DNA from 3 places in the Ureibacillus sp. FSL E2-3493 genome. Region 1 is predicted to be linked to each of the others. Evidence: predicted binding sites of a transcription regulator. Region 1 holds the regulator's gene; each other region holds the start of a gene.
What was found. Region 1 encodes LexA, which represses DNA repair genes until DNA is damaged. Its sites were predicted from a motif close to CGAACATATGTTCG; they were not measured.
Positions count from the first base shown of each region.

Region 2: the regulator LexA is predicted to act here: its motif matches at 2,439-2,452, upstream of MHH69_RS03545 (Y-family DNA polymerase).
Region 3: the regulator LexA is predicted to act here: its motif matches at 3,747-3,760, upstream of parE (DNA topoisomerase IV subunit B).

Region 1 is NZ_JBBOPK010000001.1:1,272,731-1,278,828, forward strand. It holds gene MHH69_RS06455 (prepilin peptidase) at 1-729, shown strand, start outside; gene MHH69_RS06460 (hypothetical protein) at 1,075-1,812, shown strand; gene MHH69_RS06465 (hypothetical protein) at 1,828-2,379, shown strand; gene MHH69_RS06470 (gamma-glutamyl-gamma-aminobutyrate hydrolase family protein) at 2,632-3,339, shown strand; gene lexA (transcriptional repressor LexA) at 3,425-4,045, opposite strand; gene yneA (cell division suppressor protein YneA) at 4,215-4,553, shown strand; gene MHH69_RS06485 (YneB family resolvase-like protein) at 4,550-5,209, shown strand; gene MHH69_RS06490 (M23 family metallopeptidase) at 5,386-6,098, shown strand, end outside.
Region 2 is NZ_JBBOPK010000001.1:647,290-653,387, forward strand. It holds gene MHH69_RS03535 (cysteine hydrolase family protein) at 1-142, shown strand, start outside; gene MHH69_RS03540 (glycine betaine uptake BCCT transporter) at 325-1,857, opposite strand; gene MHH69_RS03545 (Y-family DNA polymerase) at 2,488-3,789, shown strand; gene MHH69_RS03550 (YolD-like family protein) at 3,841-4,167, shown strand; gene MHH69_RS03555 (L-threonine 3-dehydrogenase) at 4,431-5,378, shown strand; gene MHH69_RS03560 (SET domain-containing protein) at 5,627-6,004, shown strand; gene MHH69_RS03565 (hypothetical protein) at 6,091-6,098, shown strand, end outside.
Region 3 is NZ_JBBOPK010000001.1:1,643,254-1,649,351, reverse strand. It holds gene MHH69_RS08375 (thioredoxin domain-containing protein) at 1-1,854, shown strand, start outside; gene MHH69_RS19325 (DUF3221 domain-containing protein) at 2,079-2,414, shown strand; gene MHH69_RS08370 (HesB/YadR/YfhF family protein) at 2,479-2,769, opposite strand; gene plsY (glycerol-3-phosphate 1-O-acyltransferase PlsY) at 2,804-3,406, opposite strand; gene parE (DNA topoisomerase IV subunit B) at 3,781-5,757, shown strand; gene parC (DNA topoisomerase IV subunit A) at 5,754-6,098, shown strand, end outside.

The sequences.
Region 1 (6,098 bases):
ATCGGGCTTGTTTTAGGTTCCTTTTTCAATGTAGTAGGATTAAGAGTCCCGAAAAATGAATCAATCGTCGAACCACCTTCCCATTGTTCAAAATGTAAACGGCGATTAACACCCCTCGACTTAATACCTGTAGTTTCATACTTATGTTTAAGAGGGAGATGTCGGACATGTGGTACGAAAATTTCTCCGCTCTATTTATGGATTGAACTTTTAACTGGCATTCTCTTCACGATGGCTACATACAAAATCGGTTTTACTTCGGAATTAGCAGTAGTTCTCCTATTTATCTCTCTATTAATCATTATTGTTGTTTCCGACATTGTTTACATGATTATCCCTGATAAAATACTCCTTTTCTTTTTACCTTTTTTAATTTTAGGCAGAATATTAGTGCCTCTTGATCCATGGTGGGATAGTGTTGTAGGTGCCATTATAGGTTTTGGGATGCTTTACTTCATCGCATTTGTGTCAAAAGGTGGTATAGGTGGGGGAGATATTAAACTTTTCTTTTTAATTGGACTTGTTCTAGGATGGAAGAATACGATTTTAACATTGTTTTTAGCTTCAATAATTGGACTAATTATAGGGATTATAACGTTAAAAGTAAGAGCAGAGGGTAAAAAGACTCCGTTTCCTTTTGGTCCGGCAATTGCTATTTCCGCTATTACTGTTTATTTCTATGGGGACTTGATTGTTAAGTGGTATATTATTCTCCTTTTGAAAGAATAATGGTTAAATTTAAAATAAAGAATTATAATAGTTCAATTTTGAATTTAGTACGGTTAATAAAATATAATTGTTAGTTAGTTCCACTATAGTTAAAGATTACTCCAAACTAAAGCTTGCTCTGAAAATCTGGTTTTATAGTTTAAAAGAAACAGCTTAATATACTTTAGTTCTTTAACTTAAATATAAATTGGAACCATGAGAACGTGTTCTAATTTGATATAATTTAATGGTAAATTTTGTATAAATGTTATAATGTCAGTAAATGGATGTTAGACTAAAAATAGCTCGAGTGTAAAAAATTGACATGTCATTAATACTACTAATAATCAATGGGAGATTAATGAAATGAACTTTAAAAAAAGTATTTCCATATTAACTGTAATAACCCTTATATTTAGTTTAATCGAACCTATCCACTCCAGTGCAAATACATTTTCAGATGGAGAAATAAAGGATAATTCTATTAAAGCAATTGATATTAATACTAAGTTTGTCGAATCAGAATTAGAGGTACAAAAACCAAAACATAACATTATATATCCTGAACTAGCATTAGAAGAAACGGAATTTTCTTATATCCCAGACATTCAACCTATGTGTGGACCTCCATGTGGATTAATTGCTGTTATTGCTACAAGAGCTATAATAAGTGGTGTATCAAGAGCAATTTTAAAAAATTCAGCAGGTAATACTATTAAAACTTTAGTACCTGCTCCTAAAAATGCTGCGGCAAATGCAGTTAAGAATTATACTACAAAGAGTGTGAAAGCAAATGGTAGAACTTACAGTGTTACCAAAACAGATATGAAACATTTTTTAGAACGCCATTCAATGAATCATTGGAATGGAAGTTGGGCACCGGGAAAAACAAGTCAAACATTTTTTTATCAAGGAATGACAATACAACGTTTAGATACAATTATTTTAAATGGTTTAAAACAAAATGCTAGTAAGTTACCATCTAGTGGATTTAAACAATTTAACTATACTTATAATAATATAACTTATGTTATTAGGGTTAATGGAACCACAAAAAGGGTTACACAGATTTATCCTAAAAAAACTTATGTTAATCCTTATTAGGAAGGAGAATTATGCTTGTTTAATGTAAAAACCTGGGTAAGCTATGACACTTGGCTTAGTGATCCACAACCAATAAATGAAATTGAGAAAAATTTCTATGTATTTGATGAACCGGAGAATGAAGAAATTCTTCGAAAGCTAATGAACCCAAGTATAGAAGAATCACCATATCCATTTAGAGGGTTCGTTCAAGTAACATATAACGGTCGTGAAATTTTTGGCCAAACAATATTTTCTTTAATTGACCATGTTTGGGCAACTTACCAAAGTTTATTAAAAGAAACATTTGAAAAAGGATATGCTAACGTATTTCATCCTGAAGGTGAAATAATAGCAATCTCTTTAAACACTGATAAAAAAAATCCCTCCCAACTTGAATTATCAGTTTTTCCTAACGACTTAGAATTTCGTAAAGATTTTATCTTACCAAAGAAAGCATTTATGAAAGCCATGTATGAAGGGCTAATAAAATATTATAAAACATATGCGACCTACTGTGAAAATGAAGATGTAAAGCAAAATTTAAAAATGGATTTAGAAACTTTTTTAAAAAATCCATTATATTAAGAGTTTAACTTAGATTTTTTAATAGTTTAAAACATAGCTGATAGCTACACTTTTACTTAATCATCTAATAGCGCCCGCGTGTTTTTGTAGGCGCTATTTATATGTTCGTTCAAAGTCTAAATGTAAATTAATCTATTTATTTTGAAGGTACTTTAACAGAAAAGATAAATCCTTTTAAAGGAGATAATTAACCCTATCTAGAATATTCTATAACAGTTTTATTTGTAATAGATTGATTCTGGAGGTGCTTAGATGAAACCGATTATTGGTGTGACAATGACGGAGAGCAATGGACAGTATTGTATAAATGAAGCGTATGTGAAGTCGATTTTAAACGCAGGTGGCATTCCATTTGTGCTACCCTTTGGTGTAGAAAAAGATGCGGTCCAATTTATTACAAAAATCGATGGCTTATTACTAACAGGTGGGGTAGATGTTCACCCTCATTATTTTCATGAAGAGCCTCATTTAAACTTAGGGCATGTGATGTTAGAAAGGGATCAAATGGAGATGGCACTTACTAAAGTCGCTTTAGAAAGAAAAATACCGATTTTCGGTATTTGTCGTGGAATCCAATTGTTGAATATCGCAATGGGAGGAAATCTTTATCAAGATATCAATTCCCAATATGAATCTACGCCCATCCTTCATCAACAAAAGGCAAGTAGATATGTACCATCCCACTATATTGAAATAAAGTCAAATAGTCATTTGCACCAAATCATAGGTAAAGAAAAAATTGCCGTAAACTCTTTCCATCACCAGTCAGTTAAAAATGTTCCAGATTCTTTTTCGATTTCCGCAAAGGCAACGGATGGAATTATTGAAGCGATAGAGTTAAAAGATTATCCATTTTGTATAGGGGTTCAGTGGCACCCTGAAGAAATGGCAGTTACACAAGAAGAACATTCTCAAAAATTATTTAAAGCCTTTATTGATGCGAGTAGTAAAACAAATTAATTGTTCGTGTTCGTATTAATGAAACTATAATCAATATACGAAACAAGGTTGTCCCTCAGTCGATTAGACTACGAGACAACCTTTTTTAATGAATTCGACGATATAAGCCTACTACTTTACCTAATATGCTCACTTGGTTCACTAGAATTGGATCCATGCTAGAATTTTCAGGCTGTAAGCGGAAATGAGTTTTTTCTTTAAAGAAGCGTTTTACAGTTGCTTCATCATCTTCTGTCATAGCAACGACGATATCTCCATTATTCGCAGTAGAAGTTTGTTTTACGACTACGTAATCTCCATCTAAAATACCTGCTTCAATCATGGATTCACCCATTACTTCTAACATAAATAATTTTTCTTCGCTCGTACCATAAGTATCTGGTAGTGGGAAATATTCTTCAATATTTTCAATTGCAGTTATTGGCAAACCAGCTGTTACTTTCCCTACAAGAGGAACATGTACGACGGATTGTTTTTGAACGGTATCCGTTTCCCCATCTAAAATTTCAATAGCGCGCGGTTTTGTAGGGTCGCGTCGGATAAGTCCTTTACTTTCTAAACGAGCTAAATGCCCATGCACAGTGGAACTGGATGCTAGACCTACCGCTTCGCCAATTTCACGAACCGATGGTGGATATCCTTTCGTGCGAACTTCTTCTTTTATGAATGCTAAAATATCTTCCTGTCTTTTTGATATTTTTTTCAATTCTCTCACCTCTTTAAGTGAATATGTATCTCTATTAATTACATATAGTATATCAGTGATAGAACAAAAAAGCAAACATAGGTTCGAAAATAGTGTTGACAAAAACATGTGTTCGTATTAAATTAAGAACATACATTCCGAACAAACATTCGAAAAGAGGTTGAGAGTTATGAAATGGTTACAAAAAAACAGCTATATTGTAGTATTATTCGTCGCTTTCTTCGTTATGGGAGCAATTTTATTGATTACAGACAATGGCGATATAACATACGAACAAATTGAAATTCAACACGGTGATACTCTATGGACGTTAGCAGAACAATATCGTGGTAAAATGACTAAACAAGAGTGGATCCAAAAAGTTAAAAATGAAAACAATCTTATTGGAGAAAACATTGTTGCAGGCCATGATTTAACGATATTGGTTAATGAAGATAGCGTTTATATGGCAAAAATAGAGAATGAAGACGATCTTCATTCAGTAGAGGTAGCGATTAAAAATAAATGAGTAAAAATAACAAAGCCGTCATCTATACACGGGTAAGTACAGAAAAAAATACGCAAGAAACGTCCTTGGTTCGTCAAGAAGAAGAATTACGCAACTATGCTGAAAAAATGAATTATCAAGTATTGCGAGCATTTCAAGATCAGCATAGTGGATATGAAGTAGAACGGGAAGGGCTTCTTGAAATGTTAAACTATATAAAAGAAAACAATGTACCTGCTTTATTTGTTCAAGACGAAACACGTTTAGGACGTGGTAATGCACGAATGGCAGTTTTACATTTGCTTCAAAAAAATGGGACAATCGTTTATTCATTAAATAATGCCGGGCCCCTTTCTTTAAATGAAATGGATACGATGTTGCTAGAAATTTTAGCGATTGTAGAGGAATATCAACGGAAAATACATAACGCTAAAATTAAAAGAGGAATGAAACGGGCGGTTGAAAATGGATATCGACCAGAAAAAAATATTAAAAATCGTCATTTACACGAAGGACGAGAACGGATCGATGTACCAATCGAAGAAATTGTTAACCTACGAAATAAGGGGCTAACATTTCATGAAATTGCATCAACGCTAAGAGGATTAGGCTTCCAAGTAAGTAAAGCGACAGTGCACCGACGATATACTGAGTATATGGAAGAACTTGAGGACTAGTTAAATAATAGGTGGGGCATGTTCTGTGGAACTTGTCCCATTTTATATTTAAATCTAGAAGTCTAACTGCAGTAAATGAATGTTTATAAACAGAAGAAATTGAAACGTTTTTACAATTTGTTCGTATCTATTAATATAGAAAGTTCTAACAAAATGACGGAGGTGGAGTGGTGGAAATGTTTAAAGTTATTACGCCCGAGGAGTTTGGTACTTATTTTCACTCAGGAGAATATGAAACGATTTATCGACAAACGACTGAGGAATTTCAAAACTTAATTTCCATTGAGCAGTTTACAGAATTAGCCCGTTCATTTAATGAAGGTGTAACTAGTTACCACATTGAGTTTCGTACCAATATGTTAGATTCCATTCATTATGTTTGGTTAGATGAGCGAGAGGAAAAAGCAATTTCCGTTTCCTTCGATGAAACGGGTATAATTCAAAGACTTATTTTGAAACCATACGTCATCTATCCGAAAACAGATAAACGATTAACAAAGAATCGTTACGATATGCCGATTAAAGGGGAATGGTTTGTTTTTTGGGGTGGTTTAAATGAGTTTATCAATTATCATTATGTCTATGAGAGCCAACGATATGCTTACGATTTAGTTCAAGTTCAAAATAACAAAACTTATAAAGAGAACCCATCGAAAAATGAAAATTATTACGCTTTTAATCAAGAAATACTTGCTCCAGCTGATGGGAAAGTCGTGAAAATTATAAATGGTATAGAAGATAATGTCCCTGGGGAAATGAATCCGGATGTTCCGGAAGGTAATTGTGTCATTATCGAACACAAACATAAAGAATATAGTATGCTTGCTCACTTAAAACAACACTCTATTCAAGTTCAAGAAGGAGAAATTGTCTCTGCTGGGCAATTTAT
Region 2 (6,098 bases), 630 kb from region 1:
TTGTGATTTTTTAACAGTAGCAGGAGCCGATGCAGAAGGATTTAAAACAGCCATTCATAAACAAGGTGTTGCAACATTTACAGATTTAGGTGAAACATTTATTCAGCATATGAAAACATGTTTCTTTACAGAAATTATTTAATCAAAAAGGATGCCCTTAAGTTTACGCACTAGGGGCATCCTTTTTAAATTTATTGTTTAATCTACTCTTCAGTTTACCAAAGTGTTTCATTGTTACTGAAGTAGTGTATGTTCGTGCAATTGTTTAGTATTACCTGGTACTACATTCTCTAGCACAGCCCTTTTCGGACAGCCTTTTCCATTTTACTGTTCTAGATTTTCCGGTTTTTTCCGTGGTTTTGGTTTGTGAAACAATCCGAGTTCTTTTTTATCTTTTGCTAAAGATCGATAAAGTGAAACCATCATTAAAATAATAATTATGGAAAATGGAAAAGCTGCTATAACCAATGTATTTTGTAGTGCTTGTAGTCCTCCACTATATAAAAGAACTATAGCTACAGTCGACTGTGCAATACCCCACGTTAATTTTACACTAGTAGGTGGTATAAGTGATCCGTATGTTGTTTGCATACCAAGCACAAATGTTGCGGAATCAGCAGATGTAATGAAAAATGTACTAACAAGTACAATTGCTACGACAGATAGAATGAACGACCAAGATGATTCATTAAAAATGGCAAATAAAACTTCTTCAGTAGCCAATTGAGAGATGTCTATATTTACAGCTTTTTGAACCTCGATTGCTGATGTTCCAAACACAGAGAACCATATAAAGCTTACGAGAGCTGGAAGTAATAAAACCCCTACGACAAATTCTCGTATCGTTCTACCTCTTGATACACGGGCGATAAAAATACCAACAAATGGCGCCCATGAAATCCACCATGCCCAATAGAAGATTGTCCAGTCATTAATCCAAGAACGATGCTCTTCATTAAGTGGTGCGATACGGAAGCTCATTTGAATTATGTTTTGTATATAGCCACCGAGTGAATCAGTAAACATGTTTAAGATGAGGATTGTAGGTCCCGCGATAAACATTAAAACTAATAATGCAATTGCCACAAACATATTTGTGTTACTTAAAATCTTGATTCCTTTACCTAATCCAGTTGATGCTGAGATGATGAATAGAACGGTAACAACAGCTATGATAATAAATTGAATGGTAAAATTATTAGGTATCCCTAATAAATAAGATAACCCTCCATTAATTTGTGTTGCACCAAATCCTAGAGTTGTTGCAACACCAACAACAGTTGCGACAACAGCTAAAACGTCTACTACTGTTCCAAAAGTGCCTTCCATTGCTTTTTTTCCTAAGACTGGTTTTAATGTAGCGGAAATGAGACCGGGTTCTCCCTTACGGAAATTGAAGTAAGCTAATGCTAACGCCACTATTGCATATATTCCCCATGCATGAATCCCCCAATGGAAAAATGTGTATCTCATCGCTTCTTTATATGCTGAATTTGTTTCTGGTTCAGCTAGTGGGGGGTCCATAAAATGGGAAAGCGGTTCTGCTGCTCCCCAGAAGACAAGGCCAATCCCCATACCTGCACTAAATAACATGGCAAACCAGGAGGGTCTTGAAAATTCAGGTTTCTCATCAGGTTTTCCTAATTTTATCGCTCCAACAGGGCTGAATATAAGAAAAACACAAAAAATTACAATGATTGTAACCAAAATTAAATAATACCATCCAAATGCCGACGTAAGAAATGCTTGTAAATTTCCTGTTGCTTCTTCAAAACTCTTTGGGGCGGCAACACCGAATATAACTGCTGCGAGAACAATCGCAACGGAAATCCAAAAAACATTTGAAATTTTCTTCATCCTAAATTCCTTTCTTCAAAAAGTTTTCACGATTTTTAATATGATTAAAAAAGTTGACAACTCTTTAAGCCTATCAAATTTATTCGTTTTTTTCCAATAAAGAGGGGATTTTATCAGTTATTGTCGATACAATTAATTTTCAAAAAATATTTATTCTATTCCTTCCCTTAGTATATTCCTCTATAACTCGTGTAACTAATTAGGAAGTTGACTAGCGATAATGGTCATTTCTTAAAGTGGATACCGTTATGTATTTTCAATGTTTGCAAATAGAATATCCGATTTTTTTCAGGTATCTCTTTTATTCTAAGTTTTATTCTTTCACTTGCTGATTATGCATTTCTCCCTTATATATATTTCTATTATATATAATCATTGCATTTCAATCATCTTCATTTCAATAAGTGATGGGGAGAGGGGAGTGACTTGTGGGATAAAAATAGTAACTTAGCATCTTTGTAGTAAACCGTGTTTCAGCACTCTCGCTTTAAGGTGAAAGAAATATATTCCACTAGCGCCTTTCAGTATCTTCCATATACTTCCTCTTGTCGTCTCAATTATCTCATTTTAAAATGAATATAAGAACGAATGTTCGTATATATTAATAATAGATAAATTGGAGGTGTAGTGATGCATGGGTTGAAGGATAGAGAAGCGGATGAGACAAATTCATTGGAAAAGTACGAACATGCACCGAATCGACCGATTATTTGTATCGATATGCGATGCTTTTATGCCAGTTGTATGGCGATGCTTGAAAATCTTGATCCCCTTAAAGTACCGATTGCGGTTATAGGGAACTTCCAGCAAAAGGGAAGTATTGTGCTTGCTGCATCACCACCGATGAAGAAACGGTTTGGTATTAAAACAGGCTCTCGTCTTTTTGAAATTCCAAAACATCCTGATATTCGATTATTTGAACCGAAAATGGAATTTTTCGTGCAAATGTCGATGGAAATTACGAATTTAATTAATCAATTTGTTCCAAAGGAAGCAATTCACGTTTATAGCATCGATGAAAGCTTTGTTGATCTTAGTGGCACTGAAAAACTGTGGGGACCACCAGAAGAAACAGCTAAATTTATTCAAGAAAGTATTTATCGACAATTTCAAATACCAAGCGCCGTTGGAATGGGACCTAATATGTTAATGGCAAAACTTGCACTAGATTTAGAAGGGAAAAAGAAAGATTTTGCCAAATGGACATACGAAGACGTTCCTACAAAACTTTGGCCCTTATCCCCCCTTTCAGAAATGTGGGGAATCGGTCGCAGAACAGAACGTACGTTAAATAATATGGGAATTTTTACAGTAGGTGATTTAGCTAATACCGATTTAAAAACATTAGAAGATTGTTTTGGTATTATGGGTAATCAGCTTTACTATCATGCATGGGGAATTGATTTATCCCCGCTTGGTGCACCGTTAGCACAAGGGCAAATTAGTTTTGGGAAAGGGCAAGTGCTAATGCGGGATTATCGAAGTCGTAGTGAAATTCTTGCTGTCATTCTCGAAATGTGTGAGGACGTGGCAAGAAGAGCAAGGGAAGCGTATCAAGTTGGAAGAACGATTTCCCTTGGGGTTAGTTATAGTAAAGATGCTTTCGGAGGTGGTTTTCATCGAGCACGGACGATTGACGAGCCAACGAACGACACGATGAAAATTTATAAAGTATGTGAGCAATTGCTCGATGAACATTATGCAGAACGCCCGGTAAGGCAAATTTCTTTAAGCATTTCGAAGTTAGAATCCGAAAACTCCATGCAGCTAAGTTTGTTTGATGATAGGAAATGGAGAAAACGAAAACTAGGTGCAACAATGGACTATTTACGGTCAAAGCATGGCTCTACAGCAGTTCTACGTGCCGTTTCTTATACAGAAGCAGGAACAGCCGTTAAACGGGCCCAGTTAGTAGGTGGTCATAAAAAATAAAGTGGTGTTAGAGAGTAGGTCACGAACATTTTATGACAAGAGGTGAAGATGATGATTCGAGACCGTGGAAATATTAAATGGAACGCAATGATGCTGCCAGAACACGTGGAATTATTACGAGAATGGCATGAGAAGGATGATTACGTTAAAAAACCCGAATTAGACGAATGGGCATTGCAGGAACTTAGTGAGCAACTGCAAATTGCCTATCATAATAAAGCGGAAGTGGAATTAGGCCTTTGGGAAGACAATCATATTTTTAAAGCAACAGGCATTATTTCCGCTTTTAATGTAACGAAAGGGACGTTGTCTTTTGAGGATGGTCGTAAATTTCCCTTTTATTCGATTTTTTCGATTACCTATTCTTCTGTTGATTAAATAAAATAAAAGCTAACCGATTCAGAATCTTACCGAAATCATTCGTTAGGTAGGACTCGTATGGATTTGGTTAGCTTTTTTACATCTCTTAAAGAAGTTGCATATGCTATGGAGAACAAATATTTAAAAAAGACAAACAATTAAGTATTGTCTTTTATAAGTGAACGGGTTATAATAAAAATCGCCAAAAACATTGATATAACAACGTTTTATTGTATTTTCGGAGTGTACATTTGTTTATCATCAGAGGAGGGTGCATATATATGAAAAAAATTATTGTCACGGGTGCATTGGGTCAAATTGGATCAGAACTTATTGTAAAATTACGAGATATATATGGAAAAGACAACGTTTTAGCTACGGATATCCGTAAAGAAAAGGACGTTAATGGTCCTTTTGAAGTGTTAGATGTAACTGATGAGAACCGAATGTATGAGCTTTCAAAACAATTCGGTGCGGATACGATGATTCATATGGCTGCATTACTTTCTGCAACAGCAGAGAAAAATCCCCAGTTTGCATGGAATTTAAATATGGGTGGGTTAATGAACGCCCTTGAAGTAGCACGGGAGTTAAATTTGCAATTTTTCACACCAAGTTCCATTGGAGCGTTTGGTCCATCAACACCTAAGGATAATACTCCGCAAGATACGCTCCAACGCCCTACGACGATGTATGGCGTAAACAAAGTAGCCGGGGAGCTATTATGTGATTATTACTTTACTCGTTATGGAGTAGATACGCGTGGTGTTCGATTCCCAGGGTTAATTTCATATGCAACTCCTCCTGGTGGCGGTACAACGGATTATGCAGTAGATATTTATTATAAAGCGGTTGAGAATGGTCGCTACACCTCATACATTGCAGAGGGTACCTATATGGACATGATGTATATGCCAGATGCATTGCAAGCGATTGTAGATTTAATGGAAGCAGACGGCTCAAAATTAAAACATCGTAACGCCTTTAACATAACTGCAATGAGCTTCGAGCCTTCGCAAATTGCAGCGGAGATTAAAAAGCATATTCCAACATTTGAAATGGACTATGACGTAGATCCTACTCGTCAAGCGATTGCAGATAGCTGGCCAAACTCCATTGATTCTTCAGCGGCAGTAGAAGAATGGGGCTTTAAAGCTCAGTATAATTTAGAAAAAATGACAATTGATATGCTAGAAAAATTAAACAGAAAATTAAAAGCAATTTCATAAATAAGACAGAAGTGCAAATCAAAGGGATTTGCACTTTTTTGTTAGAAAAATAAATAATATTGACTGAAAGGAATATTCTAAAAAGAAGGCGTGTAACAATAAAAAAGGGGAATGTGCCTATTCGTCTGTTGGGAAGTTTAATGCAACAAAAAAGTTTATAAAGAAGTTTTAAAATGAAAAATTCGTTACTAATATGCAAATTAATGTTACAGTTAGAAAGAAAATTTAAAAGTGAGTAGGCGAACAACATGATTGAAGTAAAAACATCTCCGCTAAGTGATGGAGAATTCAATAGAGGGGTATTTGCAACATGTGATATTAAAAAAGGGGAGCTATTACACGAAGCACCAGTCATTTCCTATCCAAATGACCAACATCAACATATTGAACAAACCCTCCTCGCTGATTACGCTTTTGAGTATGGAATTAATCATACTGCAATCCTTTTAGGGTATGGAATGTTATTTAATCATTCCTATGAACCGAATGCTATTTACGAAATTAATTTTAACAATCATACTTTTGATTTTTATGCATTTAAAGATATAAAAGCTGGAGAAGAAATTTTAATTAATTATAATGGCGATGTTGATGACAAAGAACCACTGTGGTTTAATCAGGAATAAAATGAATATTGATATAAAAGGATTCTATTTTAGATGACGATTAAAGAAACAACGAAAGATATTTAAACGATATAAGGAGTAAAAAAATGAACAA
Region 3 (6,098 bases), 370 kb from region 1:
ATGGAAGTGGCAGAGTTAATCAACGAACGCTTTATTGCGATTAAAGTTGATCGTGAAGAGCGACCGGATATTGATTCTGTTTATATGACGGTTTGTCAGTTAATGAACGGTCATGGAGGTTGGCCACTAAATTTATTTTTAACTCCTGACAAAGTTCCATTTTATGCAGGTACTTATTTCCCAAAAAAAAGTAGACCGAGAATGCCTGGTATTAAGGAGATAATAACCAAGTTATATACTATTTATAAAAAGGATAAGAAACAAATTCAAGATGTCACCAAACAGGTGCAAACAGCTCTTCAACAGACCATTCAACTAAATACCGATGAAACAGTTTCCGAAATAGCAGTGGAGAATGGTTTTCGTTCATTTTTAAGTACTTTTGATGAAACGTTCGGAGGCTTCGGAACTGCTCCGAAGTTTCCAACACCCCATCAACATATGTTTTTACTTCGTTATTATTACTATACAAAAGATGAAAGAGCATTGAACATGGTTGTGAAAACATTAGATGGGTTAGAACGAGGGGGTATCTATGACCATATCGGTTTTGGTTTCGCAAGATATTCTACCGACGAAGAATTTTTAGTCCCCCATTTTGAGAAAATGTTATATGATAATGCCCTGCTAACAATCGCTTATACTGAATGTTATCAAGTGACTAAATCGGAGGACGCTAAAAAAGTTGCGAAAGATACGATTCGATATGTGCTAAGGGATTTAACCTCTCCAGAAGGTGGCTTTTATTCTGCTGAAGATGCAGATTCAGAAGGAGAAGAAGGTAAATATTATGTGTGGAGTTATGAAGAAATCTTAACTCTATTAGGGGGTCAGCTTGGTACATTATATTGTGCAGCCTATGGTATTACCGAAGATGGCAACTTTGAAGGTAAAAACATTCCAAATTTAATTGAAGTGTCTTTACCCCAGTTAGCTGAACAAAATGGTATGAATATAGAAGAATTGTTAGCACGTTTAGAAAAAGCGCGGACAATCCTATTTGAACATCGAAAAAAACGAATTCCTCCACATAAGGATGATAAAATCATTACTTCTTGGAACGGGCTAATGATCGCTGCATTAGCGAAGGCTTCTCGTGTTTTTCAAGAAAAGGAATATTTAACGAAAGCTATAAAAGCTATTGATTTTATTGAATCAAATTTATTCCTTTCTGGCCGATTAATGATTCGGTACCGGGATGGAGAAGTGAAAGAACTTGGTGTTATTGATGACTATGCTTATTTATTGTGGGCTTATATTGAACTTTACGAGGCAACATTCGATGTAAATTATTTATTGAAAGCTCAAAGGGTAACTAATCAAATGATTGAACTATTTTGGGATGATGAAAAGGGCGGCTTTTTCTTTTATGGAAAGGATGCAGAAGATTTATTAATTCGTCAAAAAGAAGTATATGACTCGGCATTACCTTCCGGAAACAGTGTAGCTGCTTTGCAAATGTTAAAACTTGCGCGGTTTACAGGAAATGCCCATTTGGAAGACAGAGTAAATAAAATATTTTCTGCCTTTTCTTATTCGATTCAGAATTATCCGATGGGTCATACCTATATGTTAATGGCTTTTTTAACAACGCTAATGAAAAGGAAGGAAATCGTTATTTTAGGGGAGATATCCGATGATCAACTACTATTTGTCGACGAATTATTGCAGGAGTTTTATCCGGAAATTACTTATTTAGTAAATAAGAAAACCGATGAATTGGCGTCGATTGCTCCCTTTATTAACAATTATAAAAGGGGAGAGGACAAGGCTTGGATCTATATTTGTGAAAACTATTCTTGTCATAAACCCGTTAAAGACATACAAGAAGCAAGAAACATGTTGCATGAATAATATTTTTTAACCCTTACGAACAATCCGTAAGGGTTTATTTTTTTGAGGACTCTAACGTATCTTTTAGAAAAGATGATAAAATGGAAGGGAAATAGTCAGTAAAATCTTAAAACTAAATTACTTTTTCCGTGAACAAATCGATTTAGAAAGTTTCGAAGGAAGGTGGGCTTATGGAAATCAAATTTCGTATGATTTTTTTGTCGTTTTTTGTTTGATTTCTATTAATTAGCTGTGACAATTCCCGTAGTCCGGAATCGGGGATTAATAGTGAAGAGATTGTACTAAATAGTACTAGTGAAGAAGGAATCATTCTATTTGAAAAAAATTCAGGAAAAAACTTATTAATTCAAGATTCAAATTTTCAATACGAAGATAAAGAATTATCTTTAAATGAATTATTAAATAAATATGATGAAGTATTATTTTTAAGTTTTAAAAATAAATCGATTGTTAAACAGGTTCAGTCCAGCCAAAAAGTAAAAATTTGGTATAGTGAAATTTTAGAATCGAACCCTCCTATCTACAAAGTAGAACAACTAGAAGTTTCTGAAGGGCAATAAAAGACCATGAGTGATTTTTTACCCATGGTCCAAAATTTGTGTACTTATAATCGAATGGCAATTTTCACTTCAAATAACTATATTGTAATTCTTCCAATTCTTTATTGACTTCAACAAATAGGTCATGTTCATTAAAGAACCATAGATCATCCTTTTCGATATAGAAATGAATGCCTTGTACAATCACTTCTGCTCCAATATCATGAGGCTCCTCACGATTCATTCCAATGGAAAAACCTTCGTGGAATGGGGAAGAACCTCCATATCTTGAATAAAAACGAATATAGTCCCCCTCTTTTGCTTCCATTTCTTCTTGAAACCACTGTAATGCATCTTCAGAAATTTTAATATTCATCTTCTTTATCCTTTCAGATAAGGTAAAAAGCTAATTAAATCCATTTTACTTTTGGCTCAGTACCTTCTTTAATCCGTTTAATATTGGCACGATGACGGTAGAAAATAAATGCTGTTAAAATGATGACTAAAATCAGTAAGGATACATCTCCTGTAACAATCACATAAATAATGCTATAAATAAGCGCAATGATTGATACGAGCATTGAAGAGAGGCTAACAATCTTTGTAATTTTTAATGCAATTAAAAAACCTAACACTAAAATGATAAACAACGGCCAAGCATAGCCTAATAAAACACCACCAGATGTTGCAACCGCTTTTCCTCCACGGAATCCTGCAAAGAGTGGGAACATATGTCCTACAACTGCAATAGCTCCTAAAATTAAAGGATGAATCGTCGAATCATTAAAGTAAGGGATAAGTGGAAGTAATGTTGCCGCAGTACCTTTTAATATATCAAGGATTGTTACAACGGTTCCTGCTTTCTTACCTAATACTCGAAAAGAGTTGGTTGCTCCTAAATTTCCACTACCATGTTCTCTTATATCTGTTTTATAAAAAATTTTGCCAATCCATAGGCCAGAAGGAATTGACCCGATTACATAAGCACAAATTAAAATAATTGCATTAATCATAGCTTGTTCCTTTCAAAATTAATAGTTGGTACTAATAGTTGTAATCATAATATTACACCTTTTTTATTATATGCGGAAGATATATTTCCAAGTTATATAAAAGGGATTATACTTAATCATAACAAAATATTTTGAAAGAAAATGGATTTATAAGAAGGAAAAAGAAAATTTATCATGAATAGTTTTACTCTATAGATTTTTCTTTACTCATTTGTCAAAATATCGTTAAAATAATTTCAATTGAAGTTTGTTTGTATAGATTGATAGTAGTTTGATACAATAAATAAGCTTATGACATTTGACATAATTTGCTTTTGTCAGTACGATTGAAAAAAGATAGAGAACGGATGTTTGTATTTTGGAGGGGATTTGATTTGGCAATAAATCAGCCAGGGATCGCATATGATGACGATGCCATTCAAGTATTAGAAGGATTAGAAGCGGTTCGTAAAAGACCAGGGATGTATATTGGATCCACAGATGGTCGAGGCCTTCATCACTTAGTATATGAAATAGTCGATAACGCAGTGGATGAAGCACTCGCTGGATTTGGATCACATATCATCGTAAAAATCCATGAAGATGGATCTATAAGTGTTCGAGATTTCGGTCGAGGAATGCCTACAGGTATGCACAAGATGGGCAAACCTACGCCTGAAGTTATTTTTACGATACTACACGCTGGAGGTAAGTTTGGACAAGGTGGTTACAAAACAAGTGGTGGTTTACACGGAGTAGGTTCTTCCGTTGTAAATGCTCTATCTGCCTATTTAGAAGTAACAATCTACCGTGATGGTCAAATTTATCGTCAACGATTCGAAAATGGAGGGAAACCGGTTACAACCCTTGAAGTAATTGGGAAGACAAAAGAAACAGGAACGAATGTTCATTTCTTACCGGATAAAGAGATTTTCTCTGTTACGAAATATAATTACGATACGTTAGCAGAACGTCTACGTGAGTCAGCCTTTTTATTAAAAGGATTAAAAATTGAATTGATTGACGAACGTGGTGAAGGGAAATCGGACGTTTATTTTTACGAAAACGGGATTGAAGCCTTTGTTTCTTATTTAAATGAAGAAAAGGATGTGTTACATCCTGTTAAATACGTAGAAGGTACACAGGATGATATAGAAGTCGAATTTGCGTTTCAGTTCAATGATGGCTATACAGAAACGATTTTATCCTTTGTAAACAACGTGCGAACTCGTGATGGCGGTACCCATGAAACAGGGGCAAAATCTGCAATGACACGTGTATTTAATGAATACGCACGAAAAGTAGGATTACTAAAGGAAAAGGAAAAAAATCTTGAAGGTACGGATATCCGAGAAGGTCTTTCTGCGGTTGTTTCAGTTCGTATCCCAGAGCATCTATTACAATTTGAAGGTCAAACGAAAAGTAAACTCGGTACGATGGAAGCACGTTCCGCTGTTGAAAGTGTTGTATCTGAAAAAATGCTCTACGTGTTAGAAGAAAATGCAGAATTATCCGCTTCCCTTGTTCGTAAAGCTATCCGCGCTCAACAAGCACGTGAAGCTGCTCGTAAAGCTAGAGAAGATGCACGTACAGGTAAAAAGAAAAAGTCCAGTACAATCTTATCTGGAAAGTTAACACCTGCCCAATCACGTAATGCTAAAAGAAATGAATTATACCTTGTGGAAGGTGACTCTGCAGGAGGTTCTGCGAAACAAGGACGTGACCGCTCATTTCAAGCGATATTACCTTTACGAGGAAAAGTTATTAACACTGAAAAAGCAAAACTATCCGATATTATGAAAAACGAAGAAATTTCAACAATAATCCATACAATAGGCGCTGGTGTTGGGGCAGATTTTAATGTAGAAGATGCTGCTTACGACAAAATTATTATTATGACCGATGCCGATACGGATGGAGCACATATCCAAGTACTGCTTTTAACTTTCTTTTATAAATATATGAGACCGTTAATCGATGCTGGAAAAGTGTATATTGCTTTACCACCACTTTATAAAGTATCAAAAGGAACTGGCAAAAAAGAAGTCATTGAATATGCATGGACAGAAAAAGAGTTACAATCTGCCATTGATAAAGTAGGAAAAGGGTACATGCTACAACGATATAAAGGACTAGGGGAAATGAATGCAGACCAATTATGGGATACAACAATGAACCCTGAAACAAGAACATTAATCCGAGTAACAATTGACGATGCAGCAAGGGCTGAACGTCGTGTGACTACATTAATGGGAGATAAAGTTGAACCACGTCGTAAGTGGATTGAAACAAATGTAGATTTTGGTATGGAGGATGATTTGAATATTTTAGATAGTGAATTCATCCAACATGAGGAGGAACTAGAAGTATGACGGCAACCGAACGATTTCAAGAATTACCGCTAGAGGAAGTGATGGGCGATCGGTTCGGTCGTTATAGTAAATATATTATCCAAGACCGCGCATTACCTGATGCTCGGGACGGACTGAAACCGGTACAGCGCCGTATTTTATTTGCGATGTTTAATGAAGGAAATACGAATGATAAACCGTTTAGAAAATCAGCAAAAACGGTCGGTCATGTTATTGGTAATTTCCATCCCCACGGTGATTCTTCCGTATATGATGCCATGGTGCGTTTAAGTCAAGATTGGAAAATGCGCCATATGTTAATTGAAATGCATGGGAATAACGGTTCCGTTGATGGTGACCCA